Regions from separate parts of the Streptomyces sp. 4F14 genome, predicted to be linked through region 2. Evidence: riboswitches for the same ligand, from Rfam matches in the RefSeq annotation. Region 2 holds a riboswitch; each other region holds the start of a gene.
What was found. Region 2 has a riboswitch for cyclic di-AMP ahead of ACLZOT_RS36345 (transglycosylase SLT domain-containing protein). Riboswitches for the same ligand answer to the same signal wherever they lie in the genome.
Positions count from the first base shown of each region.

Region 1: another riboswitch for cyclic di-AMP. It lies ahead of ACLZOT_RS31285 (transglycosylase family protein); the one in region 2 lies ahead of ACLZOT_RS36345 (transglycosylase SLT domain-containing protein).
Region 3: another riboswitch for cyclic di-AMP. It lies ahead of ACLZOT_RS25110 (M23 family metallopeptidase); the one in region 2 lies ahead of ACLZOT_RS36345 (transglycosylase SLT domain-containing protein).

Region 1 covers NZ_JBLRVY010000021.1:32,781-39,646, forward strand. Annotated here, with positions in the region: gene ACLZOT_RS31275 (cytochrome P450 family protein) at 1-570, shown strand, start outside; gene ACLZOT_RS31280 (LysM peptidoglycan-binding domain-containing protein) at 720-1,772, shown strand; cyclic di-AMP (ydaO/yuaA leader) riboswitch at 1,995-2,153, shown strand; gene ACLZOT_RS31285 (transglycosylase family protein) at 2,158-2,862, shown strand; gene eno (phosphopyruvate hydratase) at 3,161-4,447, shown strand; gene ACLZOT_RS31295 (FtsB family cell division protein) at 4,560-5,036, shown strand; gene ACLZOT_RS31300 (DUF501 domain-containing protein) at 5,113-5,643, shown strand; gene ACLZOT_RS31305 (exopolyphosphatase) at 5,640-6,587, shown strand; gene ACLZOT_RS31310 (hypothetical protein) at 6,632-6,866, opposite strand, start outside.
Region 2 covers NZ_JBLRVY010000027.1:23,537-30,402, reverse strand. Annotated here, with positions in the region: gene ACLZOT_RS36365 (polysaccharide deacetylase family protein) at 1-161, opposite strand, end outside; gene ACLZOT_RS36360 (glycosyltransferase) at 254-1,573, opposite strand; gene ACLZOT_RS36355 (GNAT family N-acetyltransferase) at 1,623-2,711, opposite strand; gene ACLZOT_RS36350 (HAD family hydrolase) at 2,972-3,799, shown strand; gene ACLZOT_RS36345 (transglycosylase SLT domain-containing protein) at 3,855-4,316, opposite strand; cyclic di-AMP (ydaO/yuaA leader) riboswitch at 4,322-4,497, opposite strand; gene ACLZOT_RS36340 (polyprenyl synthetase family protein) at 4,960-5,970, shown strand; gene ACLZOT_RS36335 (LolA family protein) at 6,220-6,866, shown strand, end outside.
Region 3 covers NZ_JBLRVY010000014.1:243,262-250,127, forward strand. Annotated here, with positions in the region: gene ACLZOT_RS25100 (tyrosine-protein phosphatase) at 1-691, opposite strand, end outside; gene ACLZOT_RS25105 (alpha-galactosidase) at 895-2,976, shown strand; cyclic di-AMP (ydaO/yuaA leader) riboswitch at 3,217-3,414, shown strand; gene ACLZOT_RS25110 (M23 family metallopeptidase) at 3,417-4,430, shown strand; gene ACLZOT_RS25115 (Tat pathway signal sequence domain protein) at 4,542-6,866, shown strand, end outside.

The DNA.
Region 1 (6,866 bases), on a different contig from region 2:
ACGGAGAACGAGGCCGCGGCGATGGCGTTCATCCTCCTGTTCGCCGGCTTCGAGACGACCGTCAACCTGATCGGCAACGGCACCCTCGCCCTCCTCACCCACCCCGACCAGCGGGCCCTCCTCCAGAAGTCCATCAGCGCGGGCGAGACCGATCTCCTCGAAACCGGAGTTGAAGAGCTCCTCCGCTTCGACGGCCCCGTCGAGCTGGCGACTTGGCGGTTCGCGACCGAGCAACTCACCCTCGGTGACCAGCGGATCGCCCCCGGCGACCCGGTCCTCGTCGTCCTCGCCGCGGCCGACCGCGACCCGGCCCGTTTCGAGCACCCCGACACCCTGGACCTCGCCCGCCGCGACAACCAGCATCTGGGCTACGGACACGGCATCCACTACTGCCTCGGCGCCCCCCTCGCCCGCCTGGAGGGGCAGACCGCGCTGGCGACACTTCTCACACGCCTGCCGGACCTTCAACTCGCGGTGAGCCCCGAGGAGTTGAGATGGCGCGGCGGCCTCATCATGCGTGGCCTGCGGACTTTGCCGGTCGCCTTCACCCCGGCACCCCCGCCCCGGTGACCCGGCGCAAACATGACACGCCCTCAACTCCGTGATCTTCACGTGATCTGCGCGGCATGAACTTGTGACAGGTGATCGTATGCCGATACGTTCACAAGCCGGAGCGGCCCAGCCACTCCCGCCCCCACTGCCGTGAGAAAGGTGCCCGCATGCTCTCCGGGAACGGCCGTCACCGTCGCCCCCGCCAGGCCCCGGCCCTGCTCGTCGCCGCCGGAGTGACCGGCTCCGCGATCGCCATCCCGCTGCTCGGTGCGAGCGGCGCGAGCGCCGCCGGCAACCCGGCCGGGGTCGAGGGGACCACGGTCTGGGACAAGGTGGCCGACTGCGAGACGGACAGCGCCTGGGACGAGAACACCGGCTCGGGCCAGTTCGGCGGACTGCACATCAAGCTCGACGACTGGAAGAAGTACGGCGGCCTCACCTACGCCGAACGCCCCGACCTCGCCGGCCGCGCCGAGCAGATCGAGGTCGGCAAGCGGATCCTCGCCGACCAGGGCCCCGGCTTCTGGCCCGTCTGCGCGCTCACGGCGGGCCTGACGAAGGACAACGGCGCGGCGGCGACGGACACGACCCCGAGCCCGAGCCCCAGCACGGGTACGGGTTCGACCGGTACGTCCGGCTCGTCCGGAACGTCGGATCCGTCCAAGGAGCCGAGCCCGACGCCCGGTTCGGGCACCTCCGGCGACACGGGCACGGCCGCCAAGCCGACCCCGACCCCCACGCCCACCCCGACGCCGACCCCCACCCCGTCGTCGTCGGCCCCCTCCGAGGAGACCGGCACCTCCGCCGAGGCGGGCAGGTCCAACGGCTCCGGCCGCGTCGTACCGGACGCCCCACAGGTTCCGGACGGCAAGCCCACAGAACCGTCAAGCGGTGACAAGTCGGACAACCCGGTGCAGGGTCCCGGCTCTTGGAGCCTCGTCGACACGGGCGTCGGCGCGGCCGTGGGCGCCTCCCCGCTCTCCGTCCCCGCCCCGAAGAGCGCGTCGACCCTCTCGACCGCCGGCACCGGCAAGCACCGCGGGCTGAGCGCGGACGAGCCCCAGTCGTACACCGTCCGGGTCGGGGACACGCTCAGCTCCATCGCCGACTCCCTTGAGCTTGACGGCGGATGGCGTGCCCTCTACGCCGCGAACGAGGGCCTCATCGGGGCCGACCCGAGCGCCATCGTCCCCGGTCAGACCCTGTCTCTCGGCGACTGAGCCGACGTACGGCAAAGGCGTAAAAGCGGGCGGAACCACGGCAGTTCGGCGTCCCGGTTGGCGTCTAATGTCCGGGTTTGGCGAAAGTGTGGGATGAGTCTCAGAAGCCCTGATCGTCTTTGAAAATCCGCTGAGCGCATGTCTACGGTCGTGACCGCTCGGCAACCCGAGCCCCGGCTGCCGCAACGCCGAATCCTGCCAGCGGCCGTCCGGGAACAGTCGTCGCGTCAAGCGCCGTAGGCAGGAGCGGGGGACCCAAGGTAAGTGCTGGGAACGGTGGTTGACGCCGGACCCGGCTAGGGGTGAAGTCGCGGGAGCGACAGGGCAACTCAACCGGCCCTAACCCGACAGCTCACCTCGCAGGCGTCGGTGAGGGGATCGATCCATGCTGTTTTCCGGCAAGGGCAAGCACCGCCGCCCGTCCAAGGCCACTCGTGTCGTCGCGCTTGCCGGTGTCACCGGTGTCGCCGTCGCCGCCCCCCTGATGGCCGCGGGCAGCGCTTCCGCCGCCACCGCCTCCGAGTGGGACGCCGTCGCGCAGTGCGAGTCCGGCGGCAACTGGGCCATCAACACCGGCAACGGGTACTACGGCGGCGTCCAGTTCTCCGCCTCCACCTGGGCCGCGTACGGCGGTACCGCGTACGCCCCGACCGCGAACCTGGCCACCAAGTCCCAGCAGATCGAGATAGCCGAGAAGGTCCTCGCGGGTCAGGGCAAGGGCGCCTGGCCGAGCTGTGGCGTGGGCCTGTCGGGCGCCAGCTACAACGGCGGCTCCTCCTCCAACTCGGGCTCCTCGTCGAGCGGTTCGAGCAGCAGCCGTACGGAGTCGAACTCCTCCTCCCGCTCCACCGAGCGCCCGGCCGCCCCCAAGAGCACCACCCCCAAGGCGTCCAAGACCGTCACCACCCCGACCGGCCAGAAGGTCAAGAAGGGCGACGGCGAGTACAAGGTCGTCAAGGGCGACACCCTCAGCTCCATCGCGGCCAAGCACAAGGTCGCCGGCGGCTGGCAGAAGCTGTTCCAGCTCAACAAGGACATCGTCCAGGACGCCGACCTCATCTACCCCGGTCAGCAGCTCCACCTGAAGTAGACACCTGAACCACAGGCCGCTCACATCCGTGGACCTCACAGTGAAGACGCCGTGAGGGTCACCCCCCGTCCCTCACGGGCCCCCGCTCCGGTGCGTGTTCCCCCGTACGCACCGGAGCGGGTTTTTCTTTGCCCCCCGTCCTCCCAGCTGTCACCCCCTCTTTGTTCCGAGTATGAACAATGAGTACGGTCGGTTCTGTCCCACGGGGCGAGCGGTCGGCTGGCCGAAGCCCCGGAGCCGGTTAGGCTCGTCCTCGCAGCGCCCACGAGGTCTGCGTACCCGCGTCACACTGAAGGAGATGCTCGTGCCGTCCATCGACGTCGTCGTAGCCCGGGAAATCCTCGACTCGCGAGGCAACCCCACCGTCGAGGTCGAGGTCGGCCTCGACGACGGCAGCACGGGTCGTGCCGCCGTCCCGTCCGGCGCCTCCACCGGTGCCTTCGAGGCCATCGAGCTGCGCGACGGTGACCCCAACCGCTACCAGGGCAAGGGTGTCGAGAAGGCCGTCCTCGCCGTCATCGAGCAGATCGGCCCGGAGCTCGTCGGCTACGACGCGACCGAGCAGCGCCTGATCGACCAGGCCATGTTCGACCTGGACGCCACCGACAACAAGGGCTCGCTGGGCGCGAACGCCATCCTCGGCGTCTCCCTCGCCGTCGCGCACGCCGCCTCCGAGGCGTCCGACCTGCCGCTCTTCCGCTACCTCGGCGGCCCGAACGCGCACCTCCTGCCGGTGCCGATGATGAACATCCTGAACGGCGGCTCGCACGCCGACTCCAACGTGGACATCCAGGAGTTCATGATCGCGCCCATCGGCGCCGAGTCCTTCTCCGAGGCCCTGCGCTGGGGCACCGAGGTCTACCACACCCTCAAGAAGGTGCTGAAGACCAAGGGCCTGTCCACCGGCCTCGGCGACGAGGGCGGCTTCGCGCCGAACCTCGGCTCCAACCGCGAGGCCCTCGACCTCATCCTCGAAGCGGTCAAGCAGGCCGGGTACGTCCCCGGTGAGCAGATCGCCCTCGCGCTCGACGTCGCCGCCTCCGAGTTCTACAAGGACGGCAAGTACCTCTTCGAGGGCAAGGAGCGCTCCGCCGCCGAGATGACGGAGTACTACGAGGAGCTGGTCGCCGCCTACCCGCTCGTCTCCATCGAGGACCCGCTCTTCGAGGACGACTGGGCCGGCTGGAAGGTCCTCACCGACCGCCTCGGCGACAAGGTCCAGATCGTCGGCGACGACCTCTTCGTCACCAACCCCGAGCGCCTCGCCCGCGGCATCGAGGACGGCGCCGCCAACGCGCTCCTCGTCAAGGTCAACCAGATCGGCTCCCTCACGGAGACCCTGGACGCCGTCGAGCTGGCCCAGCGCAACGGCTTCAAGTGCATGATGTCCCACCGCTCCGGCGAGACCGAGGACGTCACGATCGCCGACCTCGCCGTCGCCACCAACTGCGGCCAGATCAAGACCGGCGCCCCGGCCCGCTCCGAGCGCGTCGCCAAGTACAACCAGCTCCTGCGCATCGAGGAGATCCTCGACGACGCGGCGGTGTACGCCGGTCGTAGCGCCTTCCCGCGCTTCAAGGGCTGAAACACCCTTAGGGACGCTGCTTAGAAGGGCGTCGCTCGTACGTCCCCGTACCCGGTCCCGTACCGTGTGCGGGGACGTACGCACGTATGAACGGGAACGGGAGGCGCGGCGCATGGCCGTCAAGGACAAGGACCGGTTCTCCACCGCGACCAGACTCCGCGCCCTCGGCGAGCAGACCGCCGCCCGCGTCTACCGCTCCCAGACGAAACGCCAGCAGCGCCGCTCCCGCCTCACCGGCCGCGCCGCCCTCCTCGCCCTCGTCCTGTGCACCCTCGTCGTCGCCCTCGCCTACCCGATGCGCCAGTACGTCTCCCAGCGCGCCGAGATCGCCGACCTGGAACGCGAGCAGGAACAGGCCCGCCAGAAGGTCGAGCAACTCCGCGACCTCAAGGCCCGCTGGCAGGACGACGCCTACGCCGAGCAGCAGATCCGGCTGCGGCTCCACTACGTCCTGCCCGGGGAGACCGGGTACGTCGTCGTCGACCCGGACGCCGCGAAGCAGGCCCGCGTCGACGCGGGCGCGGCCGACCGGCCCTGGTACGCGAACGTCTGGGACGGCGTCGACAAGGCGGACGCGGTCGGCAGGTGAGGCCGGGGGCGGCGTACCCCGATACTGGACGCGCCCGCCTGACCTCTTACCGACAGCAGAGAGACTCCCGTACGACATGCAAACGCCTCCCCCGACCACCGAGCGCACCGAGCCGACCGACGCGGACGTCGAGGCGTTCCGGCAGCAGCTGGGCCGCCCCCCGCGGGGCCTGCGCGCCATCGCCCACCGCTGCCCCTGCGGCCAGCCGGACGTCGTCGAGACGGCCCCCCGCCTTCCCGACGGCACCCCTTTCCCCACGCTGTACTACCTGACGTGCCCCAAGGCGAACTCCGCCATCGGCACGCTGGAGGCGAACGGTGTGATGAAGGAGATGACCGAGCGCCTCGGCCGGGACCCCGAGCTGGCGGCGGCGTACCGGGCCGCGCACGAGGACTACGTCCGGCGCCGGGACGAGATCGAGGTGCTGGCCGGGTTCCCGAGCGCCGGCGGCATGCCGGACCGGGTGAAGTGCCTGCACGTCCTGGTCGCGCACTCGCTCGCCGCGGGCCCCGGCGTGAACCCCCTCGGCGACGAGGCGCTCGCGATGCTGCCGGAGTGGTGGGGCAAGGGCGCCTGCGTGACGCTCGTCGAGGGGGACGCCCGGTGACCCGCGTCGCCGCCGTCGACTGCGGCACCAACTCCATCCGCCTGCTCGTCGCCGACGTCACCCCCGGGACCGGTGAACTCGTCGACCTGGACCGCCGGATGACCATCGTGCGGCTCGGCCAGGGCGTCGACCGTACCGGGCGGCTCGCGCCGGAGGCGCTGGAGCGGACCTTCGCGGCCTGCCGGGAGTACGCGGCGGTCATCAAGGAACTCGGCGCCGAGAAGGTCAGGTTCGTCGCCACCTCCGCCTCGCGGGACGCCGAGAACCGGGACGAGTTCGTACGGGGCGTCCTCGACATCCTCGGCGTCGAGCCGGAGGTCGTCAGCGGGGACCAGGAGGCGACGTTCTCCTTCGTCGGCGCCACCCGGGAACTGACCGCGCGGCCCGACCTCGCGACGCCCTACCTGGTCGTCGACATCGGCGGCGGCTCCACGGAGTTCGTCGTCGGCGACACCGACGTCCGCGCCGCACGCTCCGTCGACGTCGGCTGCGTACGGATGACCGAGCGCCACCTCGTCCACGAGGGCACCGTCACCGACCCGCCCACCGAGGCGCAGATCGCGGCGATGCGGGCGGACATCGAGGCCGCCCTCGACCTCGCGGAGCGGTCGGTGCCGCTGCGGGAGGCCCGGACGCTGGTCGGCCTCGCGGGCTCGGTCACGACGCTCTCGGCGATCGCCCAGGACCTGCCCGCGTACGACTCCGCTCGGATCCACCACTCGCGGATCCCCTACGCGAAGGTCCGCGAGCTGACCGAGTGGCTCCTGCGCTCCACCCACGCCGAGCGCGCGGCCATCGGCTCCATGCACCCCGGGCGGGTCGACGTCATCGGCGCCGGGGCCCTCGTACTCCTCTCGATCATGGAGCGGACCGGGGCGGCGGAGGTCGTGGTCAGCGAGCACGACATCCTGGACGGGATCGCGTTCGCGGTCGCGGAGGGTTAGACAAGGGGGAGGCCCCGGCGGTGTGCCGGGGCCTCCCGTGTGCGTCAGGCGTGTACGTCGATCTTGTCGCTGCACTTGCTGTACGAGCCCTCGACGTAACAGGCCCACAGCTTGAGGTCGGCGCCCTCCCGCAGGTCGCCGGTCACCTTGTCGGTGTACGGCGCGGAGTGGCCGCGCGTCGTGGCGGTGGCCCGGCCGTCGTTGACGCGCGCCTCGATGCCGTAGCCGTCCGCCAACTGGTCGGAGGCGATCAGGGTGTCCCCGGTGGAGGAGCCGAAG
Region 2 (6,866 bases):
AGCACCGGCCTCGGCGGCAGCGCCGCCCGCCCGGCGAGGAAGTCCGCGAGCACACTGATCGTGACCGGCGTACGGCCGCTGTCGACGACCGCGTCCAGGTGAGCGGCGAACACCTGCGGCGTCACCGTGAACTCTGCGATCCAGTCCGGGGGTTCCTCCATCACGGCGTGGTAGAGGAACACGGGTATGACACCGTCGTCCCCCGCCGGTACGACGCCCTCACCCCCCGTGGGTCTGACGCCCTCGCCCCCGCTCACCGGGCCGCTCCCCGCACCCGGGCCGCCCGCAGCGCCCACCGCGCCCGCAGGTACCCGACCGGGCCGTACAGCATCCCGCGCCGCTGGAGCCTGGACAGCCGCCGGGGCCACGGATGATCCCGCTCGCCGTGGGCGCCGGGCCCGGCGGGGGCCGGACGCGCCTCGTCCGCCTCCCGGCTGGCCGTCAACGTCCGCGCGTACAGCACCCCCTTGGGCAGCCGCGCGAGGAACCCCGGTATCAGCCCGGGGCTGTTGACCAGCACCGCCGTCAAGTACGCGCCCAGCCCCGCCCCGTACCCGTACGCCTGCGTCTCCAGGTCCCGCCACGTCTCCCGGTGGTGGTGCCAGACCAGCGCGTACGGCGTGTAGTGCAGCCGGTACCCGTGCGCCAGTACCCGGACGAACCCGTACAGGTCGTCACCCCCGCGCGCCGGGGTCCCGGCCCCGGTCGCCGGGTCGAACCCCCGTACCTCCCGTAGGACCCGGGTACGGAACGCCATGCCGGCCCCCGACCCGAACCGCCCGGCGGTGAAGGGGAACAGGGGCTCGTCGGCGGGCGGTTCGGCGGGGTCGTACGTCCTCGGCACGAACCCCTTCGAGAAGCCGCCGTGGCTCTCCAGGAGGACCTGGGCCGGGGTGCTCAGCCGGGCCGGCAGGATCAGCCCCGTCGTGCAGCCGAGGCCGGGGTCGGCGGTGAACGGCGAGGTCAGCTCGGTGAGCCAGCGCGGGTCGGCGACGACGTCGTCGTCCGTGAACGCCACGACCTCCCCGCGCGCGGCGGCCACCCCCCGGTTGTGCGCGATCGCGAGCCCCGGCACCGGCTCGCACACGTACCTCACCCGCTCGGCGTACTTCTCCCGTACGAGATCCCGGGTAGCCCCCGTGACGGGCGCGTTGTCCACCACCACGATCTCGAACCGCGGATGGTCCTGCGCGAGCATCGAGTCGAGCGCGTGCACGAGCTTCCCGGTCCGCTCGCGGGTGGCGATGACGACCGTCGTGTACGGGGGCGGCTGGGCCGTTGTCCGGTCGCTGCTCCCCAACGGGCCGTCCTTGCCCATCTGTTCGGCCAGTTCCCGCAGCGTCGCCTTCGGGTCCGTCCCCTCCGGGACCTCCCCGAGCAACGTGCCGACCGGGCGGCCCTCCCGGCGGACCAGCACGAACACCGGCCCCGAGGTCACGGGCGGGCCGCCCGGGCCGGGTCTCAGGGCCGCGCCCTCGCCGGTCAGGTCCAACTCGCCGATCTGGACGGGCCGTACGGCGAGGAAGCGCCGTATCTCGGCTCGTACCTGGGATGTACGGGTCGTACGGGACATGAACCCCCCTGATGTCATGAACCCCTCGGCTGGAACCCCTCGGTACTGCTCACCCGGCGCCCCGCAGCCGCCCGGCGCTCTTCAGCGCCCGTGCGGCGGCGCTCGCGAGCCGTGGGCGCCCGCGCACGAAGTGGTGCGCCCGGCGCGAGGGTTCACGGCTCAGCCAGTAGAGCGCCGCCCCCGCACCCGGACGCGTCCACGCGCCCTCGTGCACCGGGATCTCCCCGGTCTTCAGCGCCTCCTTGTACTCGGCGGCCCCCCGCCCGAGGTCCAGCGTCGTGATGCCCTCGGCCGCCGCCGCCTCGGCCATCCGCAGATGCAGCACGAGCCCCGGCGAGAACTTCGCGAACTCCGTGTCGTACGAAGGGAACCAGCAGGCCAGGACGGTCGACGAGCGCAGCCCGAAGTGCGCGGCGACGGGCCGCTCCCCGGCGTACAGGACGGAGAGCGTGCCGGCGCACTCCGGCGTGCGCGTGTCGGCGAGGAGTGCGACCAGGCGCGTGATCCACTCCTGCGCGAACCGGTCGCGCCGGCCGGTACGGCGGTACTGCGCGGACTTCCACGCCATGAGGGCGCGCAGCGCGGCCGGGTCGCGTTCGTCGAACACGAACCTCAGCTCGCCGGCCTGGCGCCCGAGTCTGCGCTCCTTGGCGAGCGTCGTCCGCAGGAACTTCGGCGACTGGCCGCGCAGCACGGACTCGTAGGTGTCGTAGCCCTTCTCGACGTCGATGACGTAGGCCGCGTACTCGGCGGCGGCGTGCGGGACGAACAGGCCCTGGCCCGCCTCCAGGTTGTCGAACGCGAAGCTCGACAGTGCGCAGGCGCGCATCAACTCGCCTGTCTCCAGGCCGAGTCCGGGCGCCAGGACCGCCCCCTGGGCGTCCGACACGCCGTGCGCGAGGGCCTGGCCCATGCCGAGCGGGCCGCGCTCGTGGGGGAGGAACCCGACGGGTTCGCGCCCCTCGTACACCACCGCGACCCGCGTACGCGCCCGTACGCGCCCCACGGCCTCGACGAACTCCGGTTCCATGAACGGATTGCGCAAGGCTGGCGAGGCGGCCCGCAGGGCCCGCCACCGCTCACGCTCCCCCTCGCCCAACTCCTGCGCGCGCAGCACACGAATGCGCCCACTGTTCAACCTGACCCCCCGATCAAGTCCCCCCTGGACACATGGACCGTACCCCTCCAGACGGCACCGCGGTAGATAGCGGCCCATGCTGTTGCCAACCGGTGCAGTCTTCGCAGAAGCGTTGGCATCTCGATGGGGATTCGATGACGAAGGGGACCTTTTCGTCACCCCGCGCGGGTGCTCGTCGCGAAACCGGCCCTCCCGCGCGCGGGTGTGGCGAGAGAGGTCATCGGGCCTCCCGCGCGCGGTGCGGTCCGTATTCTCTGATCATGGCCGCACCCACCACCCCCGCTTCCGGCACGCGCGCGTACGCCCTCGTCGCCACCGACCTGGACGGCACGCTCCTGCGCGCCGACGACACCTTCTCCGACCGCTCGCTGAACGCCCTCCAGCGGGTCGTGGAGGCCGGCGCGCGGCACCTGGTGGTGACCGGCCGCCCGGCCCCCCGGGTGCGCCCCCTGCTGGAGATCCTGCGCGGCAGAGGGCTCGCCGTGTGCGGCCAGGGAGCGCAGGTGTACGACGCCAGCGAGGACCGCCTCCTGTGGTCGGTCACGCTGGACCGGGAACTCGCGGAGACCGCCCTCGGCAAGATCGAGGCGGAGGTCGGCCAGGTGTACGCCGCCGTCGACCAGGACGGTGTGGACGGGCTGACGCTGATCGAGCCGGGCTACCTGATGCCGCACCCGACGCTCCCCGCGCTGCGCGTGGGACGCCGCGAGGACCTGTGGTGCGAGCCGATCAGCAAGGTGCTGCTGCGTCACCCCGCGCTGACGGACGACGAGTTGGCGGCCACCGCGCGCGCGGCGGTCGGTTCGCTCGCCACGGTCACCATGTCGGGGCCCGGCACGGTCGAACTCCAGCCGAGCGGCGTCACCAAGGCCACGGGGCTCGCCCTGGCCGCCGAACGCCTCGGGATCGCCCCCGAGGACACGGTCGCCTTCGGGGACATGCCGAACGACATCCCGATGTTCGAGTGGTCCGCCTACGGGGTCGCGATGGCCAACGCGCACCCCGAACTCAAGGCGGTGGCCGACGAGGTGACGTCCTCGAACGAGGAGGACGGAGTGGCGACCGTTCTTGAACGGATGTTTCCGTAACGCGCTCCCTGTAGGAGCCCCGGTCCGAAACCGGGGCTCCTACAGGGGTGTTCGCTCAGTACGCGCCGAAGACGTTGTCGATCGACCCGTACACCGCCGCCGCGTAGTTGCACGCGGCGGTGATGTTCGCGACCGGGTCGTACGGGTCGTACGCCGTCCCGGCGACGTGGTACGCCTGGAAGGTCGGGTCGATGACCTGGAGCAGGCCCTTGGAGGGCGTGCCGGCGGCGGCGTTGGAGTCCCAGTCGTTGATGGCCCAGGGGTTGCCGGAGGACTCGCGGATGATGTTGCGGTAGATGCCGTCGTAGCTGCCCGGGATGCCCTTCTGGGCCATGATCGCGAGGGATTCGCGGATCCAGCCGTCCAGGGTGTTCGGGTAGCCGGCGACCGTGGACGACGAGGTGCCGGTGGCCGCGGAGGCACTGGTGGCGCCGACGATCGGGAGGGCGAGCAGGGCCGTGCCGGTGGCGGCGACGGCGAGGGCCCGGGCGAGACGCTTCTTGCGGACTGCAGGCATGGCGGTTTTCCTCTCCGGCGCCTGCGAGGTGAGCTGTCGGGTTCGGGCGGGGAGGTGCCCGGCCGGGCCACCGGGGACGGTGACACGGCTTCACCCCGAGCCGCGGCGGACGTGTCCGGCGCGGCGTACTACCTGGGTCCCCCGCTCCTGCCGTACGCGAGTGGTTCGTCGATGAGGTGGTGAAGGGCGGCGGCAGGATTAGGCGTCCGCCCGACCCGGCGGAACGTATGCGAGAGCACATGTCCGGAACAAGTGCCTGATTCACATCTCGCCCCTATTGACCTCCGGGTGAGGTGTATGGGGCGCTTGATCCTTTGCGACCGCCAAGGGTCAACTCGCCAACAGGGGCAAGGGGGAAGAGTGGTGGGGGAGGGGCGGGCGGAGGAAGTGCCCGTGACTCAACTCACGAAATAGCAATAACGGCAAAATGTGCACAAGGTATGAATGTCCGGAGATGATGTGCCTTATCGATCCATCGTCTGCATAACGGGCGTGATCCGATAGCGCCCGTGCTGTAACCGTGGGGGCTATCGGTGATCGAAACGTGACCGGATACGCTGACTTGAGTGATGGCAGCGACCTATCGACAAACCGTGTAATCGCCAACAGTCGCCCGTGGGCAACAGCAGACAGGAGATCCCTCGTGACCGTCGTCGGGCCGTTCGGGCTGAGCGTGCGGGACCAGGCGCTGGAAGCCGATGTCCAGGCAGGATTGGCGGCTGTCGAGGAAGGACTGCTCGAAGCCACCAAGAGCGAGGTCCCCTTCATCACGGAGGCGGCGCAGCACCTCGTGCGCGCGGGAGGCAAACGTTTCCGGCCACTCCTGGTGATGCTCGCCGCGCAGTTCGGCGACCCGTACGCGCCCGGTGTCGTGCCGTCCGCCGTGGGCGTCGAACTCACCCACCTCGCCACCCTCTACCACGACGACGTCATGGACGAGGCCGAGGTCCGGCGCGGGGTGGCCAGCGCCAACACCCGCTGGGGCAACTCCGTCGCCGTCCTCACGGGCGACTTCCTCTTCGCGCGCGCGTCCCAGATCCTCGCCGACCTCGGCCCCGAGGTCGTCCGCATCCAGGCCGAGGCGTTCGAACGGCTCGTCACCGGCCAGATCCTGGAGACCGCCGGGCCCACCGACGGCCGCGACCCCGTCGACCACTACCTCGACGTCCTCGCGGGCAAGACCGGCTCCCTCGTCGCCGTCTCCTGCCGCTTCGGAGCGATGACCTCCGGCGCCGACGAGACGGTCGTGGACGTCCTCACGCAGTACGGCGAACGCCTCGGCGTCGCCTTCCAGCTCGCCGACGACGTCCTCGACATCGCCTCCGACTCCCACGAGTCCGGCAAGACCCCCGGCACGGACCTGCGCGAGGGCATCCCCACGCTCCCCGTCCTGCGCCTGCGCGAGCGCGCCGCCCGCCTCGGTCTGGCCGAGGACGTCGCCCTGTGCGAACTCCTCGACTCCGACCTCACGGACGACGCCCGCCACACCGAGGCCCTCACCGCGCTGCGCGCCCACCCGGCCCTCGAACAGGCCCGCCGCGACACGGTCCGCTACGCGGAGGAGGCCCGCGCGGCGCTGTCCCCGCTCCCCGAGTGCGACGCGAAGCTGGCGCTGGTGGAGATGTGCGACGCGGTGGTGCACCGGGCGGGGTGAGCGGCGGCTCCCGACCCTCAGGTATGAGCTTCGGGACCCCTAGGGGAGTACGGGGTGCCGGTGTGGCGTGTCATACCCCAGGAGTACGTGGAGTTGGCTCTGCGGGGTGACGTCGCAGGCGGGTCCGGTTTGGTGTCATGGATGGCAGACGCAGGACCACGACTCACCGATTCGGGTGAGAATGGCGGTCAGGAGTGGGTTGCCCGGAGATGCCCACCGGCCGCCGCCGACGACGGAGGTAAGGCAGACATGGCACCGAACGCATCCGACGACCACGGAACCCCGACCGCCGAGGCCGACGCCGACGAGGCGAGGTCCCGTCGCCGCAGGGCGGCCGCGCGGTACGTCGTTCCGGCCACGGTCGTGGGCGTGGCCGCCGCCACCATCGGCCTCGGCCCGGCCCTCGCCGACTCCGGTGACCCCGACCTCCCCCAGATCACCGCCCAGCAGCTCCTGGACAAGGTCGCCGCGTCGGACGTCCAGCAGCTCTCCGGCACGGTGAAGATCACGACCGACCTGGGCCTCCCCGACCTCGGCGGCCTGGAGAGCAGCTTCCTCTCCGGCGCGACCCAGTCCTCCGACACCTCCTCGGCCGACCCCTCCACCAAGCTGATGGAGCTGGCCGCGGGCACGCACACGCTGCGCGTCGCGGCCGACGGCCCCGAGAAGCAGAAACTCTCCCTGCTGGAGAACGCGGCGGAGTACAGCCTGATCCACAACGGCAAGGACGTCTGGGGCTACGACAGCAAGTCGAACGAGGTCCACCACTCGACGCTCTCCGAGGCGGCCCGCAAGGACTCCCCGGCCCCGGCGACCCCGAAGGACCTCACGGAAGAGACCCTGAAGGCGATAGACCCGACGACGTCCGTGAAGGTCGACGGCACGGTCCACGTCGC
Region 3 (6,866 bases), on a different contig from region 2:
CCGCCTGGAGGTACTCCGCGCGGGCCTCGAACAGGGGGCTGAGCAGGGCGGTGATCTCGGGGTCGCGCGCGGGGGGCGTGGAGCCGTCCGTCCGGCGCAGCTGGTAGCGGCGGTGGGTCGCGTTGGACTCCAGGTAGTCCGCGACGATCGCGTCCCGCTCGACGTCCAGCGCGAGGAGCGTCACGGCTATGGACAGGCCGGCGCGGTCCTTGCCGGCCGCGCAGTGCATCAGCGCGGGCGCGCTGTCGTCGGCGAGGGCGGCCAGCACCTGGGAGTGCTCGGGCGTCCGCACCTTGACGATCGTCCGGTACGAGGCGATCATCCGCCCGGCCGCCCTGTCCCCGCCGAGGATCTCCCGCAACTCCTCGATGCGGCCGTCGCGGACCATCGTCCAGAACTCCGCGCCGTCCGCCGGGTCCGACAGCGGCAGGTTCACGTTCCGCGTGCCCGGCAGTTCGATGTCCGGGCCCTCCAGCTTGTGGTCCGCCGCGTTGCGGAAGTCGAAGACCGTGTGCAGCCCCAGCGAGGCCAGGAAAGCGGCGTCCTCCTCGGTCGCGTGCGCCAGGTGGCCGCTGCGGTACAGCACGCCATGGCGCACCCGGCGCCCGTCGGTCGTCGGCAGGCCGCCCACATCACGGAAATTGCGGACGCCTGCCAGCTCGGGTTCGGTCGAGGGGATCTGCTGCGTCACGGGGTCTCCCTCCCAGTCGGCCCCTACCCGGCGCGGCTCAGAAATGGCCGGTGGGACACGCTGTCGACGATACGACATGGGGGTGACGGCCCATGAGTTGTCCACAGGCGTTGCAGGTGGCCCCCAGGACCCCCGATGATGTTGCTGTCTGGTCGTACGTGTTCGTATGTGTTTTAAATGATTTTCGATCGTGTGAGGGTCTGATGCTGGAAACCGCTGAGAACGGGCGTACGTGGCTCCTGTCGGGCCCGACGAGCAGTTACGCCCTCCACCTCACGGAGGGCGGCGAGCTGCTGCACCTCCACTGGGGACCGGCGATCACCCTCGCCGACGCCGAGGCGCTGGCCGCCGTGCCGCTGCCGCACGGATCGTCCTTCGAGTCCGCCCTCGACGGCCGCGAGGAGTACCCCGTCGAGGGCGGCCCCCGCTTCACCCGCCCCGCGCTCTCCGTACGCACCCCCGCGCGCCGGGGCACCGAGTGGGCCTTCGAGGCGTACGAGGCGTACGAGGCGGACGGCGCCGCACTGCGGCTCGCGTTCCGGGACGGCGGACTGACCGTCGCCCTGCACTACCGGATGCGCGGGGACGTCGTCGAGCGCTGGGCCGTCCTCGGCAACGACGGAGACGAACCTCTGGAGCTGCTGCGCGCCGACTCCGCGACCTGGACCCTCCCGCACCGCGAGGACTGGCGCCTCTCCCAGCTCCACGGCCGCTGGGCCGCCGAGTCCCGCCTCACGCGGACGCGGCTCACCTACGGCGAGAAGGTCATCGGCAGCCGCCGGGGCCACACCGGGCACCCGCACCTGCCCTGGGTCGCCCTCGACACCGACGCCACCGAGGAGCGCGGCGAGGTCTTCACCGCCGCCCTCGGCTGGTCCGGCTCCTGGCGGATCGCCGTCGCGCAGCTCCCCGACGCGCGCGTGCAGATCACCGGCGGCGCCGGGCACGACGACTCGGGCCTGCTCCTCCTCGCCGACGGAGACTCCTTCACCACGCCCGTCTTCGCGGCCCTGTGGTCCGACGGAGGCTTCGGCGGCGCCAGCCGCGCCTGGCACGCCTACCAGCGCGAGCACGTGATCCCGGACGCCGGCCAGGACCGCCCGGTGCTGTTCAACTCCTGGGAGGCGACCACCTTCGACATCTCCGAGGAGCAGCAGCTCGTCCTCGCGCGCAAGGCGGCCGACATCGGTGTCGAGCTGTTCGTCGTCGACGACGGCTGGTTCGGCGAGCGCGTCAGCGACCGCGCGGGCCTCGGCGACTGGACGCCCAACCCGGACCGCTTCCCGCAGGGCCTCAAACCGCTCGCCGACCAAGTGCACGGCCTCGGCATGCAGTTCGGCATCTGGGTCGAGCCCGAGATGGTCAACCCGGACAGCGACCTCTACCGCGCGCACCCCGACTGGGTGCAGTTCCAGGAGGGCCGCACGCGCACGGAGTTCCGCAACCAGCTGATGCTGAACCTCGCGCGCGAGGACGTCCAGGAGTACCTGTGGGAGCGGCTCGACACGCTCCTGTCCAGCGCCCCCGTCGACTACGTGAAGTGGGACTTCAACCGCTGCTTCACCGACGCCGGCTGGCCCGGCGACCCCTACCCGCAGCGCCTGTGGGTCGACCACGTGCGCGCGCTGTACGGGCTCCTGGACCGGCTGCGCGCCAAGCACCCCGGCGTCGCCTTCGAGTCCTGCTCGGGCGGCGGCGGCCGGATCGACCTCGGCATCCTCAGCCGCACCGACCAGGTGTGGACCTCCGACAACACCGACCCGCTGGACCGGCTCGCCATCCAGCACGGCTTCAGCCAGATCCACCCCGCGCGCGTGATGGCCGCCTGGGTCACCGACAGCCCCAACACCCAGCTCAACCACCGGGTCAGCTCGCTGAAGTTCCGGTTCGTCAGCTCCTTCGCCGGGGTCCTCGGGGTCGGCGGGGACCTCTCGGAGTGGACCGACGCCGAACTCGCTGAGGCGCGCGAGTGGGTGGAGCTCTACAAGGAGATCCGCCCCGTCGTCCAGCAGGGCGACCTGTACCGGCTGCGCGCCCCCGAGGGCGGCCTCAGCGCCGTGCAGTACGTGCGCGGGGACGAGGCGGTCGTGCTCGCCTGGCTGCAGGCCCAGCACTACGGGGAGACCGTCCCGGCGGTGCGGCTGCGCGGGCTCGACGCGACGGCGTCGTACGAATGCCTCGAAACCGGTGAAATCCATCGAGGTGCGGTATTGCTGCACCACGGGCTGCGGACCGGGCTCAGTGGTGACCTGGATGCGGCGGTATTCCGGCTGCGCCGTATCTGAGGTTTCTGTCCGAATTGGGAAACCTGTGAATCGGGCGCGTGAGCAGGGTCATATTTCTGGCCCTGCGTCACGCGTCATGTGCACGTAATAGCCCGGATTTTCAAGGGGATTCAGGGGTTCGGGCGGGTTTTCGCGCGGTGTGCCGGGACGGTCGAAACACGCCGTGAATCGACAGGAAAAAGATTCATATACAACTTCTGCTTGTCCCCGTGCGTCCGCGTCGCCTACGTTCATCACCAATCCGGGCGGACGCCGAATCCTGCCGCAGCCCGGAGCCGAAGACACCCACCAGGAAAACGGCAGGAGCGGGGGACCCACAGGCAGTTCCGTCTGGTCCGGTCTTCCGGAGCAGGCTTGGGGTAAAGCCGTGCCCAGTGCACGGCCGGACATCTCCTGTCCGCACCCGACAGCTCACCTCGCAGGCGCAGGAGAGGATTTCCATGCCCGCCAGGGGTAAGCACCGCCGCCCGAAGCCGCCTCGTTTCTCCCGGTCGCTCGCCGTGGCCGGAACGGGTGGCGCGGCGCTCGCACTTCCGCTCATCGGGGCCACCGGGGCACACGCGGAGACCGCGTCCTCAGTGTCCTCGGCGGGTACCTCCACCGCCGCCGCCACGGCGCCGGTCCCGGGGACGACCGTCCAGGCCGTGCCGGTCGCGCGCACCGCCTCGGCCACGACGCCGGCCACCACCCGCAAGACGACCACCTACACCGTCCGCTCCGGCGACTACCTCTCGAAGATCGCCGAGGAGCAGAACGTCACCGGCGGCTGGCAGCGCATCTACGAGGACAACCGGGACGCCGTCGGCTCCGACCCCTCGCTGATCCACCCCGGCCTGCGGCTCTCGCTCGGCGCGAAGGCGGCGCGGGCGGAGAGCCGGGCGAACACGGACACGCAGTCCTCGCAGCGGTCGTCGCAGAAGTCCCAGGGCTCCTCGGGCTCTTCGGACTCCTCGTCCTCGGCCTCGTCGTCTTCTTCGTCCTCGTCGAAGAAGTCCTCCGGCTCGTCGTCCTCCTCGAAGGCCACCACAGAGAGCGCCTCGTCCTCCTCCGGCTTCACCGCGCCCGTCCGGGGTGCGATCGTCGGCACGGGCTACCGCGTCTCCGGCAGCATGTGGTCCAGCGGCTACCACACGGGCGTCGACTTCGTCGTCCCGAGCGGTACGACCCTGCGGGCCGTCGGCGCCGGCACGGTCGTCTCGGCGGGCTGGGGCGGGGCGTACGGCAACCAGGTCGTCATCAAGCTCGCGGACGGCTACTACGCGCAGTACGCGCACCTCTCGGCGCTCAACGTCTCGGCCGGCCAGAGCGTCAGCGCGGGCCAGCAGATCGGCTACTCCGGCTCCACGGGCAACGTGACCGGGCCGCACCTGCACTTCGAGATACGGACCACGCCCGACTACGGCTCGGACGTCGACCCGCTCGCGTACCTGCGCTCGCACGGGGTCTCCGTCTGATCTTGCGCGATCATGATCGTTCTGTTGCGGTCATGTGGCATACGTCGACAGCCGGGAAAGCGCGGGGACAGAGTGATCTCCATCCCCTGAAAGCGCTTTCCCGGAGGTCCCGTGTCCGGCGTCAACCGACGTACCGTCATCAAGAGCGCCGCCGTCGCGGCCGCCGCCACCTCGTTCACCTGGCCCCTGTCCCGCCCGGCGGCAGCCGCCACCGGCACGGACACCGCCACCGAGCTGCACTGGCTGGAGGGCACCCCCGACGCCCACCCCGGCACCACCTGGGGCGTCCCCTGGGCGCGCGGAACGCACAGAACCGGACAGCCGCTCAGGCTCACCACCGCCGACGGCACCGACGTCCCCGTCCAGTCCTGGCCCACCGCCTACTGGCCCGACGGCTCGGTCAAGTGGACGGCCCACGCCATCGCCCCCGACGCCCCCAGAGCCGACCGCTACCTCCTCGGCACCGGCACCCCGGCCGCCCCGGAACACCGGGTGACGGTCCGGCGCGCGAAGGGCGGCGTCGAGGTCTCGACCGGCGTCCTGACGGCCCGCTTCGCGGAGAAGGGCGCCGACACCGTCGTACGGAGCCTGAGGCGCGGCGGGGTCGAGGTCGCGCGGGACGGGCGGCTCGTCGCGCTGCGGCAGGGGAGTGTGCGCGACGGGGCCGATGTGGAGGCGTTCGCCGGGCGGGTGGAGAAGGTGGAGGTCGAGCAGGACGGGCCCGTGCGGGCCGTCGTACGGGTCGAGGGGCGGCACCGGCACGACAAGCGCGGGTGGCTGCCGTTCGTGCTGCGGTTCGCGTTCTCGGCGGGCGCTGAGTCCTTCCGGCTCGTGCACACCTTCGTCTGGGACGGTGAGCAGGAACCCGGCCGCGACCAGGGCGACTTCCTGCGCGGGCTCGGCGTCCGCTTCACGGTCCCGCTGCGCGACCAGGCGTACGACCGGCACATCCGCTTCGCCGACTCCGGCGGCGGCCTCTTCGCCGAGGCCGTCCAGGGGATCACCGGCCTGCGCCGCGACCCGGGCGCGGCGGTCCGGGCCGCGCAGATCGCCGGGGAGAAGCTCCCCGACCCCGCGACCTGGGACACACGCGTCGCGAGCCGCCTCGCCTACATCCCCCAGTGGGGCGACTACACGCTGTCCCAACCCACCGCCGACGGCTACCAGATCCGCAAGCGCACCAAGCCCGGCCACGGCTGGATCCCGGCCGCCGCCGGTCAACGGGCCGCCGGCTTCGGGTACGTCGGCGGCGCGGGCGGCGGACTCGCCTTCGGCGTACGGGACTTCTGGCAGCGCCACCCCACCCAGCTCGACGTACGCGGCGCCGCGACCAGCGCCGCCGAGGTCACCCTCTGGCTCTACTCCCCGGAGGCCCAGCCCCTCGATCTGCGCTTCTACCACGACGGGTTGGGCCAGGACACCTACGACAAACAGTCGGACGGTGGCCTGGAGATCACCTACGAGGACTACGAACCCGGCTTCGGCACGCCCTACGGCATCGCCCGGACCAGTGAACTCACCTTCTGGGCCGTGGAGAAGACACCGGACGCCCCTCGGCTCGCCGCCTTCGCCAAGGCCGTCGCCACCCCGCCCCAGCTCGCCGCCACCCCTCAACGCCTGCACGCCGCCGGGGTGTTCGGCGACTGGGCGCCCGTCGACCGGTCGACCAAGGCCCGTACGGTCATCGAGGACCACCTCGACGACCTGTTCGCCTACTACCGCGACCAGCGCGAGGAGCGGCGCTGGTACGGGTTCCTCGACTACGGCGACGTCCAGCACACCTACGACGACGACCGGCATGTCTGGCGCTACGACGTCGGTGGATTCGCCTGGGACAACTCGGAGTTGGGCACCGACCTCTGGCTCTGGTACCACTTCCTGCGCACCGGCTCCGCCGAGGTGTTCCGGTTCGCGGAGGCGATGACGCGGCACACCGGCGAGGTCGACGTCTACCACCTCGGCAAGTGGGCGGGGCTCGGCACCCGGCACGGCGTCCAGCACTACGCGGACAGCGCCAAGCAGGTCCGTATCTCCACGGCCGCCAACCGGCGCTTCTTCTACTACCTCACCGGCGACGAGCGCACCGGCGACCTGCTGCGCGAACTCGCCGACGTGGAGCTGACGTTCCTCGCCGTCGACCCCCAGCGCAAGGTCCGCACCGACGGCTACACCCCCGGCGACCGGCACGCCCTCTCCGTCGGCTTCGGCACCGACTGGGGCGGCATCTCGGCGGCCTGGCTCACCGAGTGGGAGCGACGCGGGCCGGGGGCGGAGAAGGCGCGCACGAAACTGGTCAACTCCCTGCGGACCATCGCCGCCCAGCCCAACGGGTTCTTCACCGGAGCCGGTCTCCTCGACGCCGACACCGGCCGGTTCGCGCCCACGACGAGCACGGCGGTGAACGTCTCGCACCTCAGCGCCGTGTTCGGGCTCGTG